2 regions of the Paenibacillus nicotianae genome follow, and region 2 is predicted to be linked to the other one. Evidence: predicted binding sites of a transcription regulator. Region 2 holds the regulator's gene; the other holds the start of a gene.

Region 1 (10,201 bases), 760 kb from region 2:
AGTCATGGCGGTTTTGTAACAGTTCCCATGTTTCATTTTTGCCCGGTTTTTGCAGTAATTTATATTGATTTTCTTTTAATGATTCATCAAATTGACAGACTGATTTGTAATCACAGTAATCGCAGGCTTTTTCTTGTTCTATACGATAAGGAGTAATCTGCGTAGTTCCATCGGTGATTTGTGTACCGATTTCCTGTGCTGTCTGACGGACGTTACGCAGTAATTCTTGCCATTGATCTACTGACGCGACCGCAGAACTGCTATAAAATCCTCCATCTGCTTTGACAGCTACAGGCAAAATAGCAGAATATCCTTTATCTAATTCATTGTCCATTTTGCTAATCACATCACGATCAGCCAGCAATAGCCCTTTCATTTTGAAACGCTTCAGCATTTCTTGTTGAGATTGTTGCATACTTAGTCCGTTACCTGCTTGTAGCATAGGATTATGCACATGAAAATACAGTGCACCTGCTGGTTGTGCTGATTGACCTAGTTCTTCTTCGGCATGAGTTAACAGCACATCCAGATACGTGAGCATCTGCAATGCTAAGCCGTAGTACACTTCATGCAATTTAAGATCGGTCTGGCTAGACTTGTAATCGATAATCCGTAGTAATAAGGTATTATCCCCTTCAGCTACATCTACCCGATCTATCCGTCCTACAATTTCCATCGTACATCCATTTGCTAATGTAAAACGAAGGGGTGGCCAGTCTCCATTCGGGCCAAATGCAAGTTCTAAATAGAGCGGTTCAAAATCTCCACGTCGTGCTTGCTCTCCCAACATCACTGAAGCACGACTTACAATCTCACGCAATTTACGTGAAATATAATTGTAGCGCTTAGAGCTAGAAAGAATCTGTCCTTGCAAACGCGGAATATGCTTATCAACTGCTTCATAAGCAATCTCTACACACTCTTCACGAGTCAATTGCCCCCATGCGCGTCCTTGCTCTTTGAGCATTGTAGCAAGATCCGTTAATGAAGCATGAAATAATTGACCGATATCCGGAGCTTTTAAGCGATATTCTTGACGCTCTCTCAATCTCAAGCCACGCGAAGCAAAGTGAGCAAAAGGACAAGATACAAATTGTTCCATTCCAGATACACTGGTACGTAACGTCTGTCCGTACAAATGTCGACTGGTATCTATATCTAATAAATCACCTGTATTTTTATAAAATAAAGACTGCACCAGCATACTTATCTGCGGTCTCAATGCTTCATGTGTCGTATACCAATTCAATACATGCCACCATGTGTTGGAAATCGTTGTTCCTCGACTCCATTCTCGTAGCTGTGCGATCAAATGCGGTAACGTTGTTGTAGGAGTACTCACATATTGCAACGATGCTATAGGGTCAGACTGAGCAGATAATGGAGACACTATCGATTGATTTTGTAAAAAAGGAAATAATTTATGGACATTTGTAATCACTTCTGAAGGCAAAAGCCCTTTATCTTCATCATCTGTTAACGCATAACTGAGACATAATTTAGAGCTTGCTACCGTCAGCGCATGATAAATCAAAAATTGCTCATTCAACAACAATCGTTTACTACCTGGCGATAATTCTAATCCACCTTCTAACATATTGGTTCGTTCCGGTTCGCTTAGAATACCACTGTCTGGAAAAAGGGACGGCACAATCCCTTCATTCATCCCTAATACAAATCCATATTTAATATCCATAGGACGGGTACGATCCATCGAACCGATCAACACCTGATCAATCGCTGGCGGTACAATCCCTAATCGAATACCACTAAGCCCTGTTTCCAGTAAGCCTGCAAAAGTTCCCAGATCAATAGCATCTTCTGCCATAATATCAACCATTTGATCCAGCAAATCGATAATTTCACCATAGATCTGAATATGCTCACGAGCTCGCAAAGGATTACCTTGTGCAGTAGCATGTGTACTCATTTTTTCCAGATGTATTGCAATATTGCAATCTTCTAATAATTGATAAAGCGCAATACACATTTCTTTGGCGTGCTTCGCTTTTTTGATTCTTTTTTCAAAGCGGTATAATGGCTCAATCACAAGCTGACGGGCTTGTTGCATACGTTGCCCTTCTGCTAATTCGCGTTCACTGATTTCTTTGACCTCATCACCAGCTTCCAGCGAAAGACTAGGGATGCCTTTCCATGGGTGTCCATCTGTCCAGCGTGATCCATGAATACCTGATGCTAACACAACATTTTCTAAACGGTCGATATCTTCTGTGGTCACACGTCCATCATCTGGAAGCAACAACCCTGTTTTGATACAACGGAACACATCTTCATACCGCCAGAAATATTGCACAATATCCAATGCTGAACGTATAAATTCTGCTAATGGATGCTGTAATATAGTACGCTTCTGATCTAGAAAATAAGGAATCTCGTAATCTTGCAGTAGTGGTGCAATAATATGTTCATAATCTGCTAATTGACGGACAAATACACCCATCTCTTGCCAGCGTGCACCTTCTTCACGAGCAAGTCGGATCATTTCCCGAATCGCACTTTCTACTTCTGAACGACGATCAGGAGCAACATACGTATAAATATCCTGTTGTTCATCGGCTTGCTTGATATACGATGCTTGTTGCCAGCGATGAGAAGAACGATACGCATTTTCTAAATGAGCTAACTGCGGACTAGATTGAAAACGAACAGGGATATCTGTAGGATTCTCTGAAAGATTTTCAACATCTATCGTAAAAGACTCATCAATAGCGCTAGCATACTGCTTTAATTTGATATACGTGGTAGCTGTCTGATGAAAAAGCTCCAATTCATGAGGCGGCTCACCATCATAAGAACGATCTAATGTTAAAGCAATCGTCACTGAATTGGCTTTTTGCAATAATGCTGCAATAACACCATATTCTTGAGGTGTAAAACTATGAAATCCATCGATCCAAATATCAACATTATGCAGTACCTGTGATTCTGGAATCGCTAGAGCAAGATCAGTTAATGTATTTTCTCCATCTACATATAATCCTTGCAAATTCTGTTCAAAATCTTGATAAATACGCTGTAAATCATGCAATTTATCGATTAATAAAGGAGAACGAGCTGAAGTTGATAACCGTTCACTGTATTCATTTAATTGCTCTAATGTAATCGTATGACGCTTAAATTCATTATATAATTCGCTTAATTTACCGATAAATCCAAATTGATCACTAGATGTGCCAAACATCCGTAATTGCGATTGATGTCGCTGAATGAGTCGATAAAGAAGCATTTTTTTACCTTCTTCACCAATCGGTGTTTTGGCACTTCCTCCTACATCTTGTAGCACCCAATTAGCTAGACGACGGAAACCATAGGTTTGTACACGCACATTTCCTTTAGATTGACGGGAACGAACAAGTGCATATTGGGCTTGAAAAGAACCCTGTTCAGGAACCAGTAGCAAAATAGGTGGTCCATCCGGTTGTTGTGTAATTTTATCGATAATTCGCTGTGTTATTGTGGTCGTTTTTCCACTTCCAGAGCGACCTAATAAAAAATGCAATGGCATGTGAGTTCACCCTTATTTACGTAGTATAGTCTTCACGATGCAAAAGTTTGTTCGAGATTAATCAGAACAAACGTTCCCTTTATTATAAAGTAATAGGTGTATATATGTAAATCCCCTCCGGTTCAACCGTACAGTGTGTACACGTTTCACAGAAGGGGATATTTTGGATCATTGCAAATACAATTGTATATTCATCATTTTCTATAATAGAATGGTTCCTATTATAGATATCTTAAAATTATTATTTAAAACGTTTTACTGCGTACTTCAAAAATAGCGAATTTCAAATAATGCCCTTCATCTACGCCCAAAATTTGCGGATGATCTTTACCTGCTGCACGCCATTCGATCAGACGTAATACTTTACCTGCATCTTTGGCTGCATCTTGAATCGTCTCCAAAAACAGATCAGGACGCATATGGTAGGAACAACTGGCTGTAACTAGATATCCACCTTCATTCACAAGCTTCATTCCATGTAAGTTAATATCTTTGTATCCGCGAACAGCACCTGCGACAGCACTTTTCGTTTTGGCAAAAGCAGGCGGGTCCAAAATAACAACATCCCATGAACGCCCACCCGCAGCAGTCATCGGTTTGGATGTGTCTTGTTTGCTATCTGCGCTACTACGTAATTGACGCTCATCTAATCCTTTGGCGTTACGACGCAAATAATCAAACGCATCATCGACAACAAATTCAACACGATCTTCAAATCCATTCAACCGTACATTTTCTTTCGCACTTTCGATGGCGTGTGCAGAGATATCAAGACAAGTTACTTTTTTGGCTCCATAATGACACGCATGTAGTGTAAAGCTTCCTGTATGTGAAAAGCACTCTAGCACATTAGCTCCATCCCAATAAGGGAAATCTACTATTTTACCATTGCGATTTACAGGCTTATGCGTCATATGCCCATCTACTTCAACTTCAGTCAGTTCAATTCCACTACGATCGCCCCAACCAAGCATTAAAGGAGCAATCGAAGCACGATTTTCACGCTGGTCAAAGAAATATCCTGTTTTCTGACCTTCTACAATATCGACTTCGATCAATAGACCATTTTCAGTCACTGTCACATGACGAGGACATTCTCCATATAATACACCTGTTACTTCTTCTAGTCCTTCTAATTTGCGAACAGATACATCGCTACGTTCATAGATACCCAGCGGTTGCATCACTTGTACCAATGCATCAATAATATGTTGACGACAAGCATCCATACCTAATGTTAATAATTGGACAACCAATACTTCTCCAAAACGATCTACAATCAATCCAGGTAGAAAATCAGCTTCTCCATAGACCAAACGATACGCATTTTCAGTAGGTAAAAAACGATTACGATGCTTTAGACAACGTGTAAATCGCTCTACAAAAAAAGCAGTATCCATTTCTTCTAACGGTTGATACGATACTACCCTTACAGTGATCTGAGAAGCAAGATTATAATATCCTGTAGCCAAAAAGCGCTTCTGATGAGTCAGTACATTAACCAATTGCCCCGGGATAGGATCTCCTTCAACCGAAGCAATCTCATTTTGAAAAACCCATGGGTGGGCTTGTTCTAATCTTTTTTTACGTTTGGGCTGCAATATCACGCTTGCCAATAGTGTTCCACTCCTTCTTGATATCCCTGCTAATCATTTATTATTGTTAACCTTTGTTAGCGTTCATTTCGCCTGTTTCATACATTATACATGCCAGTGCAGTCATCGCTGCTGTCTCGGTACGTAAAATACGTCTTCCCAATCCGGTAACGATAGCGCCACTTGCTTCTGCCGCTTCTACTTCTTGCTCGCTAAATCCACCTTCAGGGCCTACTACAATCATCACACGTATCGCTTTGGAAGTTGTCGTATCTTTGGTGATCAGCAATGATTCAGCAAAAGGTTGAACCACATCCCGAAGCTGATGCCCGTTTTCTTTTTCATAACAAAAACAGATCAAATCATACTCTGCAAACTGCTTCAATAATTGCTTCCACGATACAGGCGAATCAACCTGCGGGACACGACTACGATGACTTTGTTCTGCGGCTTCTTTCGCTATTTTGCTCCAACGCTGAATCCGTTTGACTTCTTTACGTTCATCATATTGCACAACAGTACGCTCAGATAAAAATGGCAGAAAAGAAGATGCACCGATTTCAGTACATTTCTGAATAACACTTTCCATTTTATCGGCTTTGGGTAGACTTTGAGCCACTGTTACAAATACGCTTGGTTCTCCATGTTGTTCTAATTGTTCTACGATCGACGCAGTCACTACGCCTTCGGCAAGTTCTGTAATTTCAACCAATACATCTAAAGATTGACCGTTACAAGCAATCACTTGATCGCCTATACGGGATCGCATCACCCGACTAATATGACGCGCATCTTCACCAGTAATATGCACTTCTTGCTCGTCAAACTGGTCTGCGGGTACAAAATATCGCTGCATATTTCATCCACTTTCTATCTGCATTTGATAACGTGCTAACTCAAGTTAATATCATACAACTTTTAAAGGGACAGGGCTAGGTGTAATGTATCATTCACCTGCTTCTGTCCCTTACATGGATTGATTTACTCATTATTTACAATTTCAATCGTGGCTTCATTTTTAATCTTTACTTCATTTATCCACCGAAAATAACGCCGGCAAACGTGTAAAAGCTAGATGCCAGATCCTGTGCTAATGTGTATAGTGGCGAAATCGTAACCGCACGTAATGGCGGTAAAAATAAAACAAGTAAAAAGATTAACATTGCCCATTGTTCCATACGTTGTAATTTTGCACTCGCACGTCTTGGCAACCAATCACTTAATATACGGTAACCATCTAATGGAGGCAAAGGAATTAAGTTAAATATAAATAAGAAACAGTTCATCAAAGCCATATACTGAACAAACATAAAGATTGCTTCATCAATACGAGTGTTAGCAAAAGAACCCACAATTCCAAAATAATTAAGTCCATAATAAATAACGACTGTAATTAAAGCTAGTAGCAAGTTACTAACCGGGCCTGCGGCAGATACGATAATCCCCATCAGACGTGGATTTTTAAAATTCTCACGAGTTACAGGTACAGGCTTCGCCCATCCAAAACCAGCAATCAATAATAAGATAATCCCTAGCAAATCAATATGCACCGCAGGATTAAGACTAACACGTCCTAACAAGCGAGCCGTTGGGTCTCCGAACTTATTGGCAAAGTAAGCATGTGAAAATTCATGTACTGTAAACCCAATCACCAATGCTAATACGTAAAAAGGTAGTACATCCAGTCGTACAAATAATAAGTTATTCAAAAAATCCATTACTTACCTCTTTCTCGCAACAAAGGCAATCCAATCTTCATCCCGATGTGCGCCTTCGATAATAAATCCGGCAGCTTCTAGAGCTTCACGAACAACATCTTCTTTATTTTTATAAATGCCTGATGCGATATATACACCGTCCGGTGTTAATGCTTCGTATACATCTTCAATAAATAGCAAAATGATTTCTGCTAAAATATTAGCCACTACCACTTGCACAGGTAAAGTTACATTCAGCTTGGTTGTTGCATCCGCTTTGAGCACAGATAACAGATCACTTTCAAATACAGTGATCTCTTGTTCTAATCCGTTCAAATGAGTATTTTCTTTAGCACTGGATACAGCTACCGGATCAAGGTCAAGAGCAAGCACGCTTTTAGCTCCTAATTTAATCGCTCCAATCGCCAAAATACCTGATCCTGTTCCTACATCGATTACTTCTTCTCCGCCTTTAATAACGGTCTCCAAAGTACGTAGGCAAAGTGATGTGGTAGGATGTGTCCCTGTACCAAACGCCATTCCTGGATCTAATTCAATAATCTGTTCGATTTCGCTCTCAGGTGTGTAATCTTCCCATGTTGGCTTAATCGTTAGACGCTCGGAGAGACGAATCGGTTTGAAATATTGTTTCCATGCATTCGCCCAATCTTCTTCGTCAACCGTTTTAAAAGACATTTCTGCTGTACCAACTTCAATATCAAATTCATGAAGTTGTGCTATACGTGCCCGCACTTCTTCCATCAGAATATTCATATCCGTTTCTTCTGCAAAATAACCTTGTACTACCGCTAATCCTTCAGGAATATCATTAAGCGGAAGTTCATACCATTGTCCGTATGAAGTATCGCGTGGCTTGTTCAATGTACCAGATTCCTCGATTGCTACACCGCCAGCTCCAGCTTCATGCAGAAAGTTAGAAATCATTTCTACAGCTTGCTCTGTTGTATGTATAGTTAACTCATGCCATAACATTATTATTTTCCCCCTAATAGTAAAACATACGTACGATTTATTGTACTACATCTATACGCCCAAATTCAAAATTCTCTTTCACACCTCATAAAGAGCGGAATGAAAAGCCCGGCTCATAAAGAACCGGGCTTTCTATTCAAAGATTCTATGATTTAATCACCACGGAAAGCACGTTTTACACGATCAAAAAAAGATTGCTCATTTTCATGAGTATGCTCACCGTTTAATGCTCCAAATTGACGAAGCAAATCTTTTTGTTCTTCACTCAGATTGCTTGGAGTTACAACAACCACTTTGATATGTTGATCCCCTTGACCTACGCCACGTAGACGAGGAACACCTTTTCCTTTAAGACGGAAATACGTTCCTGTTTGTGTACCAGCAGGTACTTTAATTTTCACTTTTTCATTCAATGTCGGAACTTCAATCTCATCACCCAAAGCTGCTTGAGCAAATGTGATCGGAATCTCACAATAGATATCATCATCTTCACGCTCGAAGAAATCATGCGGTTTAACGCGGAATACGATATACAGATCACCTGGAGGGCCTCCACGTGAACCACCTTCGCCTTCACCGTTAACTCGCATTTGTGCGCCATCATCTACACCAGCCGGGATACGAACATTAATTTTGCGTTGTTTTTGTACGCGACCTGTACCGCCACAAGTACCGCATTTTTCTTCAATAATCGTACCTGATCCTCCACAGTTAGAACAACTGCGACGGTTAACCATACGACCGAATGGTGTATTTTGTACCACTTCTTCTTGACCGCTACCATGACAAACCGAACATGTTTTAGGTTGAGTACCTTTTTTAGCACCTGTTCCATTACATGTATCACAATTTTCAGTACGATTAATCGTAATATCAGTTTCTTTACCGAATACCGCTTCTTTAAATTCAATCGTCATTGTATATTGAAGGTCATTTCCGCGTTGTGGAGCATTCGGATCACGCTGTCTGCCTCCACCACCAAAGAACATATCGAAGATATCGCCAAATCCTCCGCCACCTCCTGAGAATCCGCCTCCGCCCATACCTTGGTTCGGATCGATATGACCAAATTGATCATATTGAGAACGTTTAGAAGAATCGCTCAATACATCATATGCTTCTTTAACTTCTTTAAATTTCGTTTCTGCATCTGCTTCTTTGTTTACGTCTGGATGATATTTACGGGCTAGTCCACGATATGCTTTTTTAATTTCATCATCGGAAGCACTTTTGCCTACACCCAGTACTTCATAATAATCGCGCTTATCTGCCATCGTTCCACCTCGACTCCTTGTAATATAGATATCTTATTTCGCCTAAATCTTGATAGACTTTATATCTGTCGCACATTAGCCACACAATATCCAAGTGTATCCTTATAAACAAACGAAAGTCAAAGCACGGGATGCCCCGGCTTTGACCTTCCCACTTCATAAATGTTATTTATGTGGTGCTAATTATTTATCTTTTTTCTCGTCTTCGTCAACCACTTCATACTCAGCGTCAACAACATTATCTTTTTGAGTTGTTGTGCCTTCAGCACCTTCTGCTGCTTGACCTTCTTGTGCAGCTTGCTCATACAATTTAACAGCAAGAGCTTGAGCCACTTCACTTAGCGCTTCTGTAGCAGATTTGATTGCTTCTACATCGTTGCCTTCCAAAGCAGTTTTCAATGTTTCTTTCGCTGCATTTGCTTTTTCTACTTCTGCTGCATCAGCTTTTTCGCCAAGATCTTTGATTGTTTTTTCAACAGAGTAGATCAATTGGTCACCGCTATTTTTAACTTCAACCAATTCTTTACGTTGACGGTCTTCGTCAGCATGAAGTTCAGCGTCTTTCATCATACGTTCAACTTCTTCATCGCTCAAACCGCTAGAAGATGTGATCGTAATTTTTTGGCTCTTACCTGTACCTTTATCTGTAGCAGATACGTTAACAATACCGTTCGCATCGATATCGAAAGTAACTTCGATTTGTGGTACGCCACGAGGAGCAACAGGAATATCACCCAACATGAAACGACCTAATGTTTTGTTACCTGCTGCCATTTCGCGTTCACCTTGAAGTACATGGATTTCTACGCTTGTTTGGTTATCAGCATATGTGGAATATACTTGTGATTTACTTGTAGGGATCGTTGTATTACGCTCGATCATTTTAGTAAATACGCCACCTGCTGTCTCAATACCAAGAGACAATGGAGTTACGTCAAGCAAGACAACGTCTTTCACGTCACCAGTCAAGACACCTGCTTGTACAGCAGCACCCAATGCTACAACTTCATCCGGGTTAACGCCTTTATGAGGGTCTTTACCTGTTAATTTTTTGATTGCTTCTTGTACAGCAGGGATACGTGTAGATCCACCAACCAATACAATTTTGTCGATTTC
Region 2 (10,201 bases):
ATCAATTCATAATCTTTTTCAAGCTTCATTTTTTTGTGTTGCCAGCCTTCATCACTGACAAACTGCCCGCATTTAAAATAAGCGAGAGGGCGCTCAATATTTATTTTTGAGATCGGTTTTAGTAGCATATGTAATCGCTCCTTATCGAAAAGTCAGTTTTGGATAGGAAAAGTCGGATTTGTAAACCTTATTACTTATAATCACTATAAATCTATATTTTAACGTAGTATAGCACAATTTTATAAGGGAATAGTTAATTTTTTTAATAAATTAATGAGTCGGAAATAGATACCTTTCCTACGAAAAGCTAAGTTTATCTTCTTCTCGTAAGCGCTTACTATTAAATAAAGAAATCATCATTATTTAATCGAATCAGGAGGTTATATTATGGAAGCTACACCTCAATCTTCGCCAGAGCCTCAATCCACTCTTCTGAATGATAAAGTTCCTTTTCATCGCAGAATCAGTTATGCGCTCACAGATACAGGTGGCAATTTGTTGTATAGCATTATCGGTGCTTACTTGCTTTATTTTTATACAGATGTGTTTGGCTTATCTGTAGGCGTAGCAGGCACCTTATTGCTGGTAACACGATTAGTGGATGCGGTAGATGCACCGCTATGGGGCATTATTGTAGATCGGACTCGATCCAAATATGGTCAAAGTCGACCTTATTTTTTGTGGCTTTGTTTTCCGTTTGCTGTATTTACAATATTAACGTTTACCACTCCCAATTTGGACGGTACATGGAAAGTGGTTTATGCGGCAGTAACTTATATTTTGGCAGGTATAGCCTATACCGGAATTTCAACACCGATCACTTCGATTTTACCAAATTTGAGTAGAAATACAGATGAACGAGTGGTTTTGAACTCATTTCGGATGGTAGGTGGCAATGTTGGTAATTTTGCAGCAGTGACATTTACTTTACCATTAGTCACTTTTTTCGGAGCAGGTAATGATCAGAAAGGCTTTTTTTGGACACTATGTGTGTTCGGAATTGTATCTATAATTATGTTTTTAATCGCTTTTGCTGATCTCAAAGAAATCAATACCGAAAAGATCAAAACGATTCCGTTCAAATCAAGCTTTAAAGCAATGAAAGGCAACTGGCCCTGGATTATTTTGGTGATTGCTAATCTATTATTCTGGATCGCTTTAACGATTCGTACATCTACATTAGTTTATTACTTTGAATACAATATCGGGCATAAAGAATTGGTGCCATTGATTAACGGAATTTCAGTTATTCAAGTGATTGGTATGGTATTGATTCCTTTTATCGTAAAATTTTCTAACAAATATTCAACAATGATCTTTGGTTTTATCTTAGCGGTGCTGGGACAAATAGTACTGTTTTTTGCAGGCGATCATATTAGCTTTTTGATTGTAGGATGGATTATTGCTTGTATTGGATCAGGAATTGCTTGCTCGATGCCTTTTGCTATGTTATCAGACACTGTAGATTATGGAGAATGGAAATCAGGTCTACGTGGAAGTGGGATTTTAACAGCAATTGGTAGCGCTTTTTGTATCAAAGCAGGCTCGGGATTAGGTGGATTTATTCCTACACAATTTATGTCTTCATTCGGTTATGTGCCCAATGTCGCGCAAAGTACACAATCGTTATCAGGTATTCAGTTTGTATTTATCTGGTTACCTGCTATTGTATTTGCTTTAGGAATTATCCCGATGTTATTTTATCGCCATTTTGAAAAAAATGAAGGATATATTCGCAGACAGTTACTTATCAAGGAACATCATACAGGCACTCAAGCCAAATAATTATTCGATCTATAAATATATAAAGTAGCTACCATAGGAGGAGAGACATATAATGTCATTACATTTACGATCACTTACTATTACAGATGAATTCTGGTCTCATTATCGGGAACTGGTTCGTACAGAAATGATTCCTTATCAATGGAACGTATTAAATGATAACGCGAATATCACGATCGAAAAAGAAAGAAATGATAATAATATTCCTTCTGAAAAAAGTCATGCGATCGAAAATTTTAAAATTGCTGCTGGATTGAAGCAAGGTAATCATTATGGATGGGTATTTCAGGATAGCGATGTATACAAATGGCTTGAAGCTGTTGCATATTCATTATCTATTCATCCCGATGCTGAATTGCAAGAATTGGCTGATAGCGTGATTGATCTGATTGCTTTAGCCCAAGAGGAAGATGGTTATCTCAATACGTATTTCTCTATCGAAGAACCGGAGCGAAGATTCAAGCAATTGGCTGAAAGTCATGAATTGTATTGTGCAGGTCATTTTATTGAAGCAGCCGTTGCTTATTACGAATCAACTCATAATGAAAAAGCGTTGCATATCGCTTGCCGATTAGCGGACTGCATAGATGCTTCTTTTGGCAAAGGAGAACATCAGATTCAAGGATATGATGGGCATGAAGAAATAGAATTGGCATTGACCAAGTTATACTCTCTTACAAAAGAACAACGTTATCTGAATCTGAGTCGTTATTTTTTGTATGAGCGTGGAACCGATACAACCTTTTTTGCCAGACAACAAGCAGAAGATTCAGGAACCAAGCCGGTGATAGCAGGAATGAATCATCGTCCACTAGAGTATTACCAGGCACATCAACCTATTTTGGAGCAACAGACCGCAGAAGGTCATGCTGTTAGACTTGTTTATATGTGTACCGCTATGGCAGATGTTGCTTTGTTAGCAGGCGATACAGCGATGTTAGAAGCTTGCCGCCGCCTTTGGAAAAACATGATTACCAAACGTATGTATATTACCGGTGGCATAGGATCAACAGTCGATGGAGAAGCGTTTACTCTGGACTATGATTTACCTAATGATACGATGTACTGCGAGACCTGTGCATCGATCGGATTGATCTTTTTTGCTTTTAATATGCTCAAAAATGAAGCACGCTCTGAATATGCCGATGTGTTAGAGCGAGCATTATACAATACAGCGATTGGGGGTATGGCACTGGATGGTAAACATTTTTTCTATGTGAATCCGTTAGAAGTACATCCCGAAAATAGTCGTCGTGATCCAGGAAAAAGTCATGTGAAATTTACACGTCCAGAATGGTTCGGTTGTGCTTGTTGCCCACCGAACTTGGCAAGATTATTAACTTCGCTTCATAAATATATCTATACTGTTCAATCAGAACAAAAAGCGATATATACAAATCTATTTATTACAAGTACAGCGACATTAGAAATTGATAATCACAAAGTACAGCTTGAGCAAACAACAACTTTACCATGGGAAGGTCATGTGTCGATCATAACTCATACAGAACAACCGACTTCGTTTACATTAGCACTCCGATTGCCGTACTGGGCAGATGATTATTCATTGGTAGTGAATGGAGAATCAGTAGTGAATGGAGAATCAATCGAAGCAGAAGTCAGTAACGGATTTATACATGTTGATCGCATATGGCAGTCTAATGATAAGATCGAATTGATCTTACCGATGGAGATTAAAGAATATACAGCACATCCGCTAGTTCGAGCAGATATTGGTAAAGTAGCAATAGGACGTGGGCCGTTTATTTATTGCGCTGAAGAAGTAGATAATGGGGAACATTTGCATTTGATTCAGTTAACTAAAAATCAGAACTATCAATACGAATTTGATGAGCAATTACTAGGTGGAGTAGGTAAGATTAATGTAGAAGCGCAAAAAAGAACGATTACTTCTCAGTGGGAAGATGTATTGTATGCTTCTCAAGTATCTACAACCTATGATGCGACAACATTACGGCTTATTCCTTATTATTGCTGGGCTAACCGACAACCCGGTGAAATGCTGGTATGGCTTAACCAAGCATAATCAACACTACAAAGGAGAGTGCCAGATGAAATCTAAAATGAGAATCGATCCTGAGAAATTTGCATATACCGTTATTTCAAGTTATTCATCAGATAAAGATAATGCAGAAGCAGTAGCTAAAGATCATCTGGGTCTATTTTTAAATGCTTATTTTCTAGCTGAAAAGTTCAATACACTGGAAGCTCAATTAGCCGAGAAAGCAGAAAGTAAAGATTTCAAAGCATTACTTGCCAAACTAATGGATACGAAGTTATTTGGATAGATTATATAAAATAGTTTGAGATTTTTATTAAAAAAGACCGCTACTAGGAAAGTAGCGGTCTTTTTCTATCTTCTACGAACAGTAACTTATGCTATTAATTTAGTGTAAGTTACGGAACAATCCTACGACTTTACCCAAAATCGTAACATGTGTCAGACGAAGTGGCTGATACATCGGATTTTCAGGTTGTAGACGAATATGATCTTTTTCTTTGTAGAACGTTTTGACTGTTGCTTCATCATCTTCGGTCATGGCTACAACAATATCGCCATTATCAGCGGTCTGTTGTTGACGTACAATCACGTAGTCACCATTATAGATTCCTGCTTCAATCATACTGTCTCCAACTACAGAAAGCATAAATACTTGTCCTTCACCTGTAAAATTCTGTGGTAGAGGGAAGTAGTCTTCAATATGTTCTGTAGCTGTAATCGGAACACCGGCGGTTACTTTTCCAATAATAGGAACACGAGATACCGTTTGAGCGAAAAGAATATTACTTTCAGACTCTTCTTGACCCAACAACTCGATGGCACGAGGTTTGGTCGGGTCGCGTCGAATCAGTCCTTTTTTCTCCAAACGATCCAGATGACCATGTACAGTAGAACTAGAAGCAAGACCTACAGCTTCACCAATTTCACGTACAGATGGCGGGTAACCTTTAAGTTTGACTTCATTTCGGATAAATTCCAAAATGGCCTGTTGGCGACTTGAAACTTTTGACATACCTTATCAACCCCAATGCTAGTAACGTTTGGCAAAATTATAACATAGAACTACCGTTCGTACAAACATAAGTTCTAAAATTTGTATATTTATTTTGTTATTATTTACTTTTTGTAGGCTATTCATCATATAACAAGCATAATCTATAGTCTAAAAGATAGAATAAAAAACACGAACGAAAGTTCGTAAAAAACTATTGAGTAAAACATATGTTCGTGTTATAGTGAATTTGAGAAAACAAGAACAAATGTTTGGAGCGTGATGACAATGTTAAAATATACTACATATCGTAGCATCCACAATCAATCTGAAAATGGTGAACAACAGATTGATGGATCAGGATCAGATATACATCATACATCAACAAGTTATTCGGAGAAACAATCCCAGCAAGCAGCTATTCATGCTACACGAGCGGACAAAGATATAGTAGTAGATGAATGGACTTATTTGCCGAATGTGCAAAAGATACGCAAACCAAATCAACCCAAAGGCAAAAAGACATTACGTCAAAAAACACTTCAGCTTATTCAAAGTACAGCGCAAAAAGTAAAGTGGAAATCTGGCGGACGTTTAATGGTGTGTTTTGTGTTTGCAGGTGTATTATTGTACGGTGGAGTGATTCATAACTTTGTAGTAGCAGACAAAGTAGAAGGGCCTGCACAAACAGTTGTTGTTCATTCAGGAGATAGTCTATGGAGTATCGCTAGCGAATACAAATCAGCTCAAACGGATACACGTGATTATATAGCTCAGATTCGTAGTGAGAATCAATTGACTACCAGTGAGATTCAAGCAGGCGATGTTCTGGTGATTCCATACGATTAAGTCATATCATTTCTAAACAGAGATCTGTTTTATAACTGATATGACTTGATAAGAGAATGTACTCATTACAATGTACTGATGAATAAGATAAAAGTTTGTTAAGATCTATTGATCTTGACAAGCTTTTTTTTACATGTCAAAGTTAGTGATGGTCAAAAGACCACTACTCAAATGGAGGTTAGTTATGGATATCGATACACTGATTGCACGTATTAATGAATTAGCTCGTAAGAAAAAAAGTTCAGGTCTTACAGCAGAAGAAACTGTAGAACGTGATGAGTTACGCGCTATTTATTTAAATAATATTCGCAGTAATTTTCGTCAACAATTAGATACAATAGAATTTGTAGAAGATGCTGAATCATCGGATAACACCAAAAATAAGCATAAATAAAATCATCTAATGACTTCAATAAATACAAAAGAAACACATAACATCAAGGATGCTCTGGCTGATCTAGAAGAGGGCATCCTATTTTGCTATGGAAATTTGGGGCTTGTTCTGGCATGATAAGATAGAACGAAGTCTTCTGCTTTTGTTGTAAGGCTTACATTATCTATTAGGGGGAAACAAAGTATGTCCCGTTCCTGGGAAAGGCAAGTTCGACGCAATTCAAAGCAAGTTAATGCTGCACGTAGAAAGCAAGGTCAATCTTCTATCGGTGGCAAAACCAGTATTTCCGAATATACAGCGTACAAAGGAAGAAACATCGTTTTTCCAGCCGCTCTAATTATATTGGGAATTATTTATGCAGTTATGGGTATTATGTATCCTACTGCTGACGGTTTTAGCGTGATCTTTATCGTTACAGTAGCCTTGTACATTTTACTTGGCGTTATGCTTTATTTCCGCAAACCGTACTTAAAAATTGGCAGAGATTCATTGATCACTACCAAATTTAATCGTGATCGTCTAATCTCTTCATCTCAAGTAAAAAATATCCGTCTTCAAAAAGGATATGTGGTAATTGAACACAGCTCTAAAGGTGGAAGCTGGGTATTCTCTCGCACGTTAAACCGTTATGATACCGATGCAATGAGCGAGCATTTACGCACATTTGCTGCACAACACAAAATTTCGATTCAAGAAAAAGCATAAGCTTTTTTTAGAATGATAGTTATATATTCTATCTAATGCTAAATATCTAGTTATTATAATCAAAGTAATGATGATCGTTGAGGAGGTACAGACAGTGAGTATTGAAGCCGTTTTGTTTGATCTAGATGATACGTTATTATGGGATGAACGCAGTATAGAAGAAGCTTTTGCAGAGACATGCCTGGTTGCTCAGCAAGCGACAGGTGTTGATCCGACAGCTTTAGAAGAAGCCGTACGCCGAGAAGCAAGAGCACTGTATGAATCCTATGAGACTTTTCCTTTTACCCAATGGATAGGAATTAATCCGTTTGAAGGCTTGTGGGCTCAATTTTCCGCAGGAGAACAACCTGAATTCCGTCAATTGCAAAAGATTGCACCGACGTATCGCAAAGAATCATGGCGTAAAGGTCTGAGTGCAATGGGGATCGAAGATGAAGCTTTAGCACTCCAACTGTCTGATCGATTCGTACAAGAACGACGTAATCGTCCGCATATCTATGAAGAGACATTTCAGATTTTGGATGAATTGCAAGGTAAGGTTAAGTTATTGTTGCTTACCAATGGTTGTCCAGCGTTGCAACAAGAAAAGTTAGACGGTGTACCCAAGTTAGCTCCTTATTTTGATCAGATTGTTGTGTCCGGTGCATTTGGTAAAGGTAAGCCCAATGCTGAGATTTTTGCACATGCGCTTGAATTATTGGATGTAAAGCCAGAGCAAGCATTGATGATCGGGGATAAATTGACTACAGACATCAAAGGTGCGTTAGCAGCAGGCATCAAGTCCGTATGGGTGAACCGTAATGGCAAAATCAACGATAGTGAGATTAAGCCTGATTATGAAATCACACGCTTAACCGATATTCATCAGATTACTGCTCAGTTGGTATCATAAAGAATATTTTATGACATGATATTGGAATCACACAGTCCAAAACATAATAAAAAATCCCTTATCCGAGTAAATCGGTAAGGGATTTTTTTATTTCTACTATTTAAGCTTTTTGGAAAGAGTTATCTTCGAAAGGAAGAGCGATCCAACCGTCTGTTTCGACAAACAAACGAACAGCTACAATTTTACGGTTTTCAACAAGTGTAAAGAAGTGAGGCGTATTCTCAGGTACAGAGATGACATCACCTGGCTCTAACTCAACATCAAAGTATCCATGCTCAGGGCTTTTGATAATAAAAATACCGTTACCTGATACGATCGCACGAATTTCATCTTCTGTATGGGTATGAATTTCTTCAAATTTAGCTAATTTAGCTTCCAGATCAGGTGTAGATTCAGATAAAGTGATAACATCCCATGTGCGGTAACCACGACGTGCTGAAAGGTCTTTGATTTCTGCTTCGTACGTATCTAAAACCGCTTGTTTTTGCTCATCTGTCAATGTGAAGTTATCTTGCAATTCAGGAGCCAATTTGGAAGCATCCCATTTTTCATATACAACCTCATGTTTGTTCAAAAACTCCAGAACCTTGTCATCTCCAGCAATTCTTTCATTGGTATTTCTAATTCTGATTTCAGCCATCGGATTACCCTTCTTTCAATGTTTTTATGTTGTATTATAAAAGAAAAAGCGTTTTTTGTCGATACTTTCATTCAAACTTCATCTTGCTATCTAAATAAAAGATCTTCACTTTTATAATTATAAGTATAATACATCTATACATGACAAATAAGATTCTTTTCTAGTTAAAAAGTTTCTGTTAAACTAAAGCCTAACGTTTTGCGGGGAGGATCGAATAGATGAATAAGCCTGACCTACAAGAAAGACTTGAACAGCGTATTCTGATTTTGGATGGCGCTATGGGGACGATGATTCAACAAAGAGATTTAACAGCTAACGATTTTGGAAGTGATGATCTGGACGGTTGTAATGAAATACTGGTTCTAACACGTCCTGATGTGATCCAAGATATCCATGAGCAATATTTAGCTGCTGGTGCAGATTTGATCGAAACGAATACATTTGGCGCTACTTCAGTGGTACTGGCTGAATATGATATTCAAGATCAAGCACGTGAGTTGAATCTAGCGGCTGTTAAGCTTGCCAGAGCAGCCGTTGATAAATACAGTACAGTTGAACGTCCACGTTATGTTGTAGGCGCTATGGGACCTACAACCAAAACATTGTCTGTTACGGGCGGAGTCACTTTTGATGAACTGGTAGAAAGTTATCAGGAACAGGCTGTAGCTTTGATAGAAGGCGGTTCAGATGTACTTCTATTAGAAACCTCGCAAGATACATTGAACGTGAAAGCAGGTAGTATCGGTATTCGTCATGCGTTTAAGCAGACAGGAATAGAATTACCTTTAATGATATCCGGTACGATTGAGCCGATGGGCACAACACTTGCCGGACAAAATATAGAATCGTTTTATATCTCATTAGAACATTTGAATCCGATTTCAGTAGGATTGAATTGCGCGACTGGCCCTGAATTTATGCGTGATCATATTCGTTCATTGTCTGAGATGGCAGGAGCGGCTGTTAGTTGTTATCCTAATGCAGGGTTGCCTGATGAGAATGGGAATTATCACGAGTCTCCTGAATCGTTAGGACGTAAAATGGCGGCTTTTGCCGAGCAAGGTTGGCTCAATATAGCTGGAGGCTGTTGCGGGACTACACCGGATCATATTCGTGTTATGGATGAATTGTTATCTCAATATCCACCTCGTGCAATGATCGGTACACATCCACCGGCTTTATCCGGTATAGAACCTGTATATATTGAGCAAGATAATCGTCCTTATATGGTAGGAGAGCGTACTAATGTTCTCGGTTCACGTAAATTTAAGCGATTGATTGTAGAAGGCAAATATGAAGAAGCCTCTGAGATCGCTCGTGCTCAAGTGAAAAATGGTGCACAAGTGATCGATGTATGTGTGCAAGATCCCGATCGTGATGAAACGTATGATATGGAGAAATTTCTAGATCTAGTTGTCAAAAAAGTAAAAGCTCCATTAATGATCGATACGACGGATGTAGCTGTTATCGATATCGCTCTTCGTTATTCGCAAGGGAAAGCGATTATTAACTCGATTAATCTAGAAGATGGCGAAGAGAAGTTTGAAGATGTCACTCCGCTTATTCATAAATATGGTGCTGCTGTTGTTGTAGGAACGATCGATGAACGAGGACAAGCGATAACAGCGCAAGACAAATTAGAAGTGGCTAAGCGCTCACAAGAATTGCTTGTTCATAAATACGGACTCAAAACAGAAGATTTAATTTTCGATCCACTTGTGTTTCCTGTAGGTACAGGAGATGAACAGTATATTGGTTCTGCCAAAGAAACAATCGATGGTATTCGTTTAATCAAGCAACAAATTCCAGGTTGTCATACGATTCTAGGGATTAGTAATATATCGTTTGGCTTACCGGAAGCAGGGCGTGAAGTACTGAACTCTGTATTTCTATATGAATGTACCAAAGCAGGCTTAGATTAT

Evidence for each region. Region 2 encodes LexA, which represses DNA repair genes until DNA is damaged. Its sites were predicted from a motif close to CGAACATATGTTCG; they were not measured.
Region 1: a site for LexA is predicted at 3,567-3,580, ahead of addB (helicase-exonuclease AddAB subunit AddB). Genes of this name have one in related genera too.

Annotation. Positions count from the first base shown of each region.
Region 1 is NZ_JBHUGF010000010.1:335,002-345,202, reverse strand. Features, by position in the region: gene addB (helicase-exonuclease AddAB subunit AddB) at 1-3,526, opposite strand, end outside; gene ACFSGI_RS05760 (class I SAM-dependent rRNA methyltransferase) at 3,772-5,142, opposite strand; gene ACFSGI_RS05755 (16S rRNA (uracil(1498)-N(3))-methyltransferase) at 5,189-5,977, opposite strand; gene ACFSGI_RS05750 (site-2 protease family protein) at 6,156-6,839, opposite strand; gene prmA (50S ribosomal protein L11 methyltransferase) at 6,843-7,811, opposite strand; gene dnaJ (molecular chaperone DnaJ) at 7,964-9,085, opposite strand; gene dnaK (molecular chaperone DnaK) at 9,269-10,201, opposite strand, start outside.
Region 2 is NZ_JBHUGF010000010.1:1,096,814-1,107,014, forward strand. Features, by position in the region: gene ACFSGI_RS09095 (AraC family transcriptional regulator) at 1-128, opposite strand, end outside; gene ACFSGI_RS09100 (glycoside-pentoside-hexuronide (GPH):cation symporter) at 388-1,785, shown strand; gene ACFSGI_RS09105 (glycoside hydrolase family 127 protein) at 1,838-3,832, shown strand; gene ACFSGI_RS09110 (hypothetical protein) at 3,858-4,094, shown strand; gene lexA (transcriptional repressor LexA) at 4,194-4,820, opposite strand; gene yneA (cell division suppressor protein YneA) at 5,088-5,648, shown strand; gene ACFSGI_RS09125 (DUF896 domain-containing protein) at 5,833-6,042, shown strand; gene ACFSGI_RS09130 (methyltransferase) at 6,226-6,747, shown strand; gene ACFSGI_RS09135 (HAD family hydrolase) at 6,842-7,639, shown strand; gene ACFSGI_RS09140 (cupin domain-containing protein) at 7,740-8,279, opposite strand; gene metH (methionine synthase) at 8,498-10,201, shown strand, end outside.